Linked DNA regions of Duganella dendranthematis. The protein of the gene in region 1 interacts with the protein of each later gene in a pairwise test. Links are inferred from orthologs where the notes say so. Each region holds a gene or a part of one and is shown in the gene's direction. Other genes may lie near its edges.

The links.
Region 2: the proteins of ybgC (region 1) and acpP interact in binary tests that used the Escherichia coli proteins (3 or more experiments, as listed by UniProt). The link is inferred for Duganella dendranthematis from one-to-one orthologs.
Region 3: the proteins of ybgC (region 1) and secA interact in binary tests that used the Escherichia coli proteins (3 or more experiments, as listed by UniProt). The link is inferred for Duganella dendranthematis from one-to-one orthologs.

The regions. Positions count from the first base shown.
Region 1 is NZ_CP051684.1:4,439,314-4,442,258, reverse strand. The notes cover bases 104-2,891. They hold ybgC (tol-pal system-associated acyl-CoA thioesterase), read left to right. Parts: upstream 104-1,180; coding sequence 1,181-1,603; downstream 1,604-2,891. Other genes in these bases: tolA (cell envelope integrity protein TolA), read left to right, coding at 2,761-2,891; HH213_RS20305 (ExbD/TolR family protein), read left to right, coding at 2,308-2,745; tolQ (protein TolQ), read left to right, coding at 1,610-2,302; HH213_RS20320 (SDR family NAD(P)-dependent oxidoreductase), read left to right, coding at 162-905. Outside these bases: more of tolA, read left to right, coding at 2,892-2,945.
Region 2 is NZ_CP051684.1:69,524-72,609, reverse strand. What follows is about bases 131-3,059. They hold acpP (acyl carrier protein), read left to right. Parts: upstream 131-1,439; coding sequence 1,440-1,679; downstream 1,680-3,059. Other genes in these bases: fabF (beta-ketoacyl-ACP synthase II), read left to right, coding at 1,710-2,957; fabG (3-oxoacyl-ACP reductase FabG), read left to right, coding at 550-1,296; fabD (ACP S-malonyltransferase), read left to right, coding at 131-501. Outside these bases: more of fabD, read left to right, coding at 1-130. UniProt on the Escherichia coli protein: Carrier of the growing fatty acid chain in fatty acid biosynthesis.
Region 3 is NZ_CP051684.1:3,595,840-3,599,295, forward strand. What follows is about bases 56-3,354. They hold secA (preprotein translocase subunit SecA), read left to right. Parts: upstream 56-370; coding sequence 371-3,154; downstream 3,155-3,354. Other genes in these bases: HH213_RS16420 (DciA family protein), read right to left, coding at 56-147; HH213_RS16430 (sensor histidine kinase), read left to right, coding at 3,237-3,354. In the rest of the region: more of HH213_RS16420, read right to left, coding at 1-55; more of HH213_RS16430, read left to right, coding at 3,355-3,456. UniProt on the Escherichia coli protein: Required for protein export, interacts with the SecYEG preprotein conducting channel.

The DNA.
Region 1 (2,945 bases):
TTCCAGCTTTTCGCCAGTTACGTGAGACGTAATGGAACCCAAATTGTATTTGATGCGCCAGATTTGAGCAAGAATATGTATTGCATTAAAGGCAATTCAGCGGTAGGCCGCATTTGCGGCTACAATTTTGTCCACCTCTTCACTCACCCCAAGGACAGATCATGATCGTCTTCATCACCGGCGCCACCGCCGGCTTCGGCGCCGCCATGGCGCGCATCTTCGCCAGCAACGGTCACAAGGTTCTGATCAGCGGCCGCCGCGAAGACCGCCTGCAGGCGCTGTCGGCCGAGCTGGGCGACGCCGTCCGACCGATCGTGCTGGACGTGACCGACAAGGCCTCGATCCAGGCCGCGCTCGACGGCCTGCCGGCCGAGTGGCGCGACATCGACGTGCTGGTCAACAATGCCGGCCTGGCGCTGGGTGTGACGCCGGCGCAGACTTCGTCGCTGGAAGACTGGGACACCATGATCGCCACCAACGTCAGCGGCCTGGTCGCCATGACCCGCGCCATTCTGCCCGGCATGGTCGCGCGTAACAGCGGCACCATCATCAACATCGGCTCGATCGCCGGCTCGACACCCTACCCTGGCGGTAACGTATATGGCGCCACCAAGGCGTTTGTCAACCAGTTCACGCAAAACCTGCGCGCCGACCTGGCCGGTACCAACGTGCGCACCACCAACCTGGCGCCGGGCCTGTGCGGCGGCACCGAGTTCTCCAACGTGCGCCTGAAGGATGACGCGGCGGCCGCCAAGGTCTACGAAGGCACCACCCCGCTGAATGCCGAAGACATCGCCAACACGGCGTACTGGATTGCCACCCTCCCTCCGCATGTCAACATCAACCGGATTGACATGATGCCAACTTGCCAGGGCTACGGCCCGCTGAACGTCAAGCGCAGCTAACCCGCACGACGACTCCGGGGTCTGACCCCGTACGGGGTCAGACCCCGCCCCAACTCGCCGTGCGGGGTAGCATGCACCGCACGGCCCTTTGCTTAAGAGAGGCTTAGTCAGCGCTTCCATTATGAAATAATTGGTAAAGGGTTGTTACAATACTTGGCAAGTTGCAAGTAAATCGCTTTACTGTCGTCCAGGCACCGTTGCGCGCCAGTTGATAAAGTTCAACCAAAACAACAATATCGCGTAAAATGTTGCTCACTAATAAAAGTCCAAACAACATGCCAGCAGATTTCATCTGGAACGTCCGGGTCTATTACGAAGACACCGACGCCGGCGGTATCGTCTATTACGCAAACTACCTCAAGTTCTTCGAGCGCGCCCGCACCGAGTGGCTGCGCGCCCTCGATGTGAACCAGCACACACTGCTGGCGGAACACGATACCTTGTTCGTCGTCAAAAGCGTCAGCGCGGAGTATCATGCGCCTGCAAAGCTGGATGATGAACTAAAATTAACAGTTAGCATCGAAAAACTCGGCCGCGCCTCCATCGTCTTCCTGCAGGAAGCCTGGTGCGGCCAACAGTTGCTGAACACGGCGCGGGTCAAGGTGGGCTGCGTCGATTCCGCCCTGCGTCCGCGCGCCGTTCCGGCGGCCGTTGCCGACAAAATGCGCCAAACCAGTATCACCACCCAAACCGACTGATAAACAATGAACGTCACTCAAGACCTTTCTTTCCTGTCCCTCATCACCAATGCGCACCTGATCGTGCAATTGATCATGGCGCTGCTGTTCGTCATTTCGCTGACCAGCTGGACCTATATCTTCGGCAAACTGTTCGCCATCAAGTCGGCGCGCCGCCTGACGGTGGAATTTGAAAAAACCTTCTGGGCCGGCGGCAACCTGCACGCGCTGTACCAGAACGCCGGCAAGGACCGCGCCAACAGCGGCCCGCTGGCGCGCATCTTCGAAGCCGGCATGGGCGAGTTCATCAAGTCCAAGGCGACTTACACTGCCAGCCGCGAAACCATGGACACCGGCGCCATCCTCGACAGCGCCCGCCGCGCCATGAAGGCCGCCTTCCAGCGCGAAATGGATGCGCTGGAATCGCACCTCGCCTTCCTGGCCTCGGTCGGTTCGGTGTCGCCTTACATCGGCTTGCTGGGTACTGTATGGGGCATCATGAACGCCTTCCGCGGCCTGGCCAACGTGCAGCAAGCAACCCTGGCCGCCGTCGCGCCCGGCATTGCCGAAGCGCTGATCGCCACCGCCATCGGCCTGTTCGCGGCGATTCCGGCGTTTGTCGCCTACAACCGTTTCTCGTACGACGTGGACCGCCTGGCGATCCGCTTTGAGAGCTTTGTGGAAGAGTTCTCCAACATCCTGCAACGTCAATCGCGTTAATCATCATGGGCTCCTCTTCCTCCGGCGGCATGCGCAGCGGCCGCACGCGCAAGCTGAAATCCGAAATCAACGTCGTGCCGTACATCGACGTGATGCTGGTGCTGCTGATTATCTTCATGGTGATGCCGTCGGCCAACGACCCGAGCGTGGTCGACCTGCCGAAGGCGGAAAAATCCACCAAGCCGCCAAGCGACTACGTGCAGATCGTCATCAAGCCCAATGGCGCGCTGTCGATCGGCGTCAAGGGCAAGGATGAAGACGCACCGGAAACCGCACCGAACCGCGACGCGCTGGTCAAGAAACTGCGCACCATCCACAACGACCATCCCGACTACCCGGTGCTGATTGCCGGCGACAAGGAAAGCAAGTACGACGACGTGATCCAGCTGATCTCGGAAGCGAAGAAGATGGGCATTAACCGGGTGGGCTTGTCCACCAAGTAAAACACAGTGCAAACGATGAAACCCGCAACCGCCGACGGTCCGTACAAGGTTCCGCGACAACACAATGGCCTCCGCTCCGGTCTGATGGCCGTGGCGATGCACGCCGTGTTGCTGATGTTCCTGTGGGTGGGCGTCAGCTGGCAGAACAATGAACCGACCGAAGTCCAGGCCGAAATCTGGGACATGAAGGTGCAGGACGC
Region 2 (3,086 bases), 4.4 Mb from region 1 along the record:
TGCGCCGAAGCCGCCGCCGCTGGTGGCGTGGTCGAGGCCGTCAACTTCAACGCGCCGGCGCAGGTCGTCATCGCGGGCGATACCGCCGCCGTTGAGCGCGCCTGCGAGATCGCCAAGGGCAAGGGCGCCAAGCGCGCCATGAAACTGCCGGTGTCGGCGCCGTTCCACTCGTCGCTGCTGAAGCCGGCGTCGGACCGCCTGCGCGACTACCTGGCCAACATTACCTTCGCTGCGCCGCAGATCGAACTGATCAACAACGTCGACGTCGCCGTGCTGAACGATCCGGCCGCGATCAAGGACGCGCTGGTGCGCCAGGCCGCCGCGCCGGTGCGCTGGGTGGAAACCGTGCAGAAGATCGCCGCCGACGGCGTCACCAAGGTGGTCGAGTGCGGTCCGGGCAAAGTGCTGATGGGGCTGACCAAGCGCATCGACGCCAATCTGGTGGGCGACGCGATTTATGATCAAGCCACGCTGGACCGCGTGTTGAGCGAACTCAAATAATCGTTTGCGGTTTCAGGCACACTCCGTATTTACTGTAGAAGGACTTCCATGACTTTAGCAAATCAAGTCGCCCTGGTAACGGGCGCATCGCGTGGCATCGGCAAGGCGATTGCCCAGGAACTGGCGCGCCAGGGCGCGAAAGTGATCGGTACCGCCACCACCGAAGCCGGCGCGGAAGCGATTTCCGCTTACCTGGCCGAGATCGGCGCGGAAGCCGGCAAGGGTATGGTGCTGAACGTTACCAACGCCGAAGCGTGCTCGGCTATCATCGACGACATCAGCAAGACCTATGGCGCGGTCGGCATCCTGGTCAACAACGCCGGCATCACCCAGGACCAGCTGGCCATGCGCATGAAGGATGAAGAGTGGGATAACGTCATCGCCACCAACCTGACCTCGGTCGGCCGCCTGTCGCGCGGCGTGCTGCGCGGCATGATGAAGGCCAAGAACGGCCGCATCATCAACATCACCTCGGTGGTGGCGTCGACCGGCAATCCGGGCCAGATCAACTACGCCGCCGCCAAGGCCGGCGTGGAAGGCATGACGCGCGCGCTGGCGCGTGAAATCGGCAGCCGCAACATCACCGTCAACAGTGTGGCGCCGGGCTTCATCGATACCGATATGACCAAGGCCCTGGGCGACGAACAGCACGCCGCCTTGCTGACCCAGATTCCGCTGGCGCGCCTCGGCAAGCCGGAGGATATCGCCGCGGCCGTCGCCTTCCTGGCGTCGCCGCAAGCCGCTTATATTACCGGCACCACGTTGCACGTGAATGGCGGTATGTACGTAAACTGATGAGAATGGGCACAATTTAAAAGCCCTTTCAAATCTTTTAGTAGTAATTTCGGTATATTTAGCAGCACTCACCGAAATTAGTTTTTCAGTGCGCAAACCTGATAAAATGCGCGCTTTCCGTAACAAACAAATGGAGCCATAACATGTCGGATATCGAACAACGCGTTAAGAAAATCGTCGCTGAACAACTGGGCGTCGCCGAAGCAGACATCAAAACCGAATCGTCGTTCGTTGACGATCTGGGCGCTGACTCGCTGGACACCGTTGAACTGGTGATGGCCCTGGAAGACGAGTTCGAAATGGAAATCCCTGACGAACAAGCAGAGAAAATCACCACCGTGCAGCAAGCGATCGACTACGCTACCGCTCACGTCAAGGCGTAATTTCTGCCCGATCGACTTTAGGAGAATCGCTTGAGAGGTTCTAAAAACCGTCGTGTTGTCATTACCGGCCTGGGCGCCGTGACTCCGATTGGCAATAACATTGCCGATACGTGGGCCGCAGCCGTCGAGGGTAAATCCGGTATTGCCACCATCACCAAGTTTGACGCAACAGCTTTCAGCACCCGCTTTGCCGGTGAAGTCAAAGGCTTCAACATCGAGGATTATATTTCCGCGAAAGAAGCCCGCCACATGGATACCTTCATCCATTACGGCATGGCGGCCGGCATCCAGGCTGTGCAAGACTCGGGCGTGGTTGTCACCGAAGAAAACGCCGACCGTATCGGCGTGATCGTCGGTTCCGGTATCGGCGGTCTGCCGATGATCGAAGAGCAAAAGGAAGATTACGACAAGCGCGGTCCGCGCCGTATCTCGCCGTTCTTCGTGCCGGCCTCGATCATTAATATGATCTCGGGCAACCTGTCGATCAAGTACGGCATGCGTGGTCCTAACCTGTCGATCGTGACGGCTTGCACCACCGGCCTGCATTGCATCGGCGCCGCCGCGCGCATGATTGAGTACGGCGATGCCGACGTCATGGTGGCGGGTGGCGCTGAATCGACCGTGTCGCCGCTGGGCCTGGGCGGTTTCGCCTCGGCCAAGGCGCTGTCGTCCCGCAACGACGATCCGGCCACCGCTTCCCGTCCATGGGATGCGGACCGCGACGGCTTTGTGCTGGGCGAAGGTGCGGGCGTGATGGTGCTCGAGGAGTACGAACACGCCAAGGCGCGCGGCGCCAAGATCTATGCGGAAGTGCTCGGCTTTGGCATGAGCGCGGATGCGTATCACATGACTTCGCCTCTGGAAGATGGCAGCGGTGGCAGTAAGTCGGCGCAAGCCGCGCTGCGCGACGCCGGCATCAATCCGGACCAGGTGCAGTATGTGAATGCGCACGGCACCTCGACGCCGCAAGGCGACGTGGCGGAAGTGCAGGGCATCAAGCGCACTTTCGGCGACCACGCCAAAAAGCTGGTGGTCAATTCGACCAAGTCGATGACCGGCCACTTGCTGGGCGGCGCGGGCGGTCTGGAGTCGGTGTTTACGGTGCTGGCAGTACACCATCAGGTGTCGCCGCCCACCATCAACATCTTCAACCAGGATCCGGCATGCGACCTGGACTTTGTTGCCAACACGGCGCGCGACATGAAGATCGAGTATGCAGTCAAAAACTCGTTCGGCTTCGGCGGCACCAACGGCAGCCTGGTCTTCGGTAAAGTGTAAAAAAAGTTTGAACCAATTCTCGTCTCGTCCTGTCCAATCAGGGTGAGCGAGAATTCGGCGCCGGCACTCGCCGGCGCCTGAATTGCCCGGCCTTGCGGCCGGCGCTTCCACGAAGTATCCCCCAATTTT
Region 3 (3,456 bases), 840 kb from region 1 along the record:
CAGGCAGGCGGCGCAATCCTTCTGCAGGCGCGCCATGCGTTCGACAGCCGGCAGCAGCGCCGCCATGCGGTCGTTGCGGCGCAGGAAGTCGGTGGCGCCGACGGCAGTGGGGCGTTTGAGCGAGATATTGGAGGAGTTGAAGCGCATGCGGCGAAACATATCACAGATCGCCCACCCACCCTAAAATCCTTACCAGCGGTTAAAATCGGGTTGATTTTGTGACATTGTTCACCTAGCGGCTATTGTTATATAGGCCAATATCCCAATGTACGCCCGGACGCGTGATAAAATCACCGTCTTTTGCCATAGTCCAACTCAGTGCGTCAAGGCGCAGAGCTTTTTTTAACGGCGTTTTTTCAAGAACTCAAGCATGTCTTTTCTGACCAAGATTTTCGGCAGCCGCAATCAGCGCCTGCTCAAGCAATACCAAAAAACGGTACGCGAGATCAATGCGCTCGAACCGGCAATGGAAAAACTGTCGGACGCCGAGCTGCAAGCCAAAACGCCCGCCTTCAAGGCGCGCATCGCCAATGGCGAGACGCTGGACCAGATCCTGCCGGAAGCCTTTGCGGTCTGCCGCGAAGCGTCCAAGCGCGTGATGAAGATGCGTCACTTCGATGTGCAGATGATCGGCGGTATGGTGCTGCATTACGGCAAAATCGCCGAAATGGGCACCGGTGAGGGCAAGACCCTGACCGCGACCCTGCCGGCCTACCTGAATGCGCTGTCCGGCCAGGGCGTGCACATCGTGACCGTCAATGATTACCTGGCGCAGCGCGACGCCGAGACCATGGCCAAGCTGTACAGCTGGCTGGGCCTGACCACCGGCATCAACCTGTCGCAGATGGAGCATGCCACCAAGCAGCAGGCTTACGCTTCGGACATCACCTACGGCACCAACAACGAATTCGGTTTCGACTACCTGCGCGATAACATGGTGTTCGACGCCAAGGACCGCGTGCAGCGCGTGCTGAACTTCGGCATCGTCGATGAAGTCGACTCGATCCTGATCGATGAAGCCCGTACCCCGCTGATCATTTCCGGCCAGGCTGAAAACCACACCGACCTGTACTACAAGATCAACGAGCTGCCTAAGCTGCTGACGCTGCAAGTCGGCGAAGAAACCCCGGACGGCAAGGGCAAGGTCGAGGTGCCAGGCGATTACACCAAGGACGAAAAAGCCCACCAGGTGCTGCTGACCGAAGCCGGTCATGAAAAGGCCGAGCGCATTCTGACCCAGATGGGTCTGCTGCCGGAAGGCGCTTCGCTGTACGACTCGGCCAATATCACGCTGGTGCACCACCTGTACGCGGCGCTGCGCGCACACGCGCTGTACTTCAAGGATCAGCACTATGTGGTGCAGAACAATGAAGTGGTAATCGTCGATGAATTTACCGGCCGTCTGATGACCGGCCGCCGCTGGTCCGACGGTCTGCACCAGGCAGTCGAGGCGAAAGAGGGCGTCAAGATCCAGAACGAGAACCAGACGCTGGCCTCGATCACCTTCCAGAACTACTTCCGCATGTACGCCAAGCTGTCCGGCATGACCGGCACGGCCGATACCGAAGCCTACGAATTCCAGGAAATTTATGGTCTGGAAACCGTGGTGATTCCACCGAACCGTCCATCCGCCCGCAAGGACCGCCAGGACCAGGTGTACAAATCGGCGCAGGAAAAATACAACGCCATGATGCTGGAAATCCGCGAGTGCTACGAGCGCGGCCAGCCAGTGCTGGTGGGGACGACCTCGATTGAAAATTCGGAACTGCTGTCGAGCATCCTGACCGGCGCCGGCCTGCCGCACAATGTGCTGAACGCGAAACAGCACGCCCGCGAAGCGGAGATCATCGCCCAGGCCGGTTCGCCGAAAGCCATCACCATCGCCACCAACATGGCCGGTCGTGGTACCGACATCGTGCTGGGTGGTAACGTTGAAAAACAAATCCAGTTCATCGAAGCCAATCCGGACCTGAGCGACGCCGACAAAGCCGCCCAGGCCCAGGCGCTGCGCGACGGCTGGCAAGCGCTGCACGAACAAGTGGTGGCCGCTGGCGGTCTGCATATCGTCGGCACCGAGCGCCACGAATCGCGCCGCGTCGACAATCAGCTGCGTGGCCGTGCCGCCCGTCAGGGTGACCCCGGCATGTCCCGCTTCTTCCTGTCGCTGGACGATCCGCTTCTGCGCATCTTCGCCGGTGACCGCGTGCGCGCCGTCATGGACCGCCTGAAGATGCCAGAAGGCGAACCGATCGAGGCGGGCATCGTCAGCCGTTCGATCGAGTCCGCACAGCGCAAGGTTGAGGCACGCAACTTCGATATCCGTAAGCAACTGCTGGAATACGATGACGTCGCCAACGACCAGCGTAAAGTGATTTACCAGCAGCGCAACGAGTTGCTGGAAGCGGTCGATATTTCGGAACTGATCCAGTCGCTGCGTCACGGCGCCTTTACCGACCTGGTGCGCGAATACGTGCCGGCGGAATCGGTGGAAGAACAGTGGAACCTGAAAGGCCTGCAGGCAGCCCTGGCTGCCGAATGGCAGATCGACTTGCCGCTGGTGTCGATGGTGGAAGCCGAGCCTAACCTGAACGACGACGAGATCCTGGAACGCGTGATCGCGGCTGCCGATGCGCTGTATCAGTCGAAGATCGACATCGTCGGCAAGGAATCGTTCGGCGGCTTCGAGCGCAATGTGATGCTGCAATCGGTGGACTCGCACTGGCGTGAGCATCTGGCGGCGCTGGATCACCTGCGTCAGGGTATCCACCTGCGCGGCTATGCGCAGAAGAATCCGAAGCAGGAATACAAGCGCGAAGCGTTCGAACTGTTCGGCCAGATGCTGGAAATGATCAAGAACGAAGTGGTCAAGCTGATCATGACCGTGCGCATCCAGTCGCGTGAGGAGATCGACGCGGCGGAAGCGGCGATGCAGCAGTCGCACGTGGAAAACGTCAGCTACCAGCACGCCGCCTTCGACCCGAGCGCGGCGCCGGAAGATCTGCTGGCGCCACCGCAATACGCCGGTCTGCCGCCGGAACTGCAAAACCTGAGCGGCGAGCAGCTGATGGAACTGGGCCTGAAGGTCGGCCGCAACGATCCATGCCCATGCGGTAGTGGCAAGAAGTACAAAGCCTGCCACGGCAAGCTGGCGTAACAAGCCGGACTGTTAGACAATAAACCCGTAACGCTGAAAAGCTTTACGGGTTTTTTATTTGGCAAGATATCGGAGGCGCGTCATGCAGCAGACTTTGGATGCGGATATCGCGACGATCGCGAAGATCAGCGCGGTGCCGACGATACTCGAAGCGGTGGCCGAGCTGACCGGGCTGGGCTTCGTCGGCATCGCGCGGGTGACGCCGACGTCGTGGCATGCCTGCGCCGTGCTGGATAAACTCGGTTACGGACTGGAACCGGGCAGCGAACTGGATATCAGCACCACGCTGTGCCAGGAAGTGC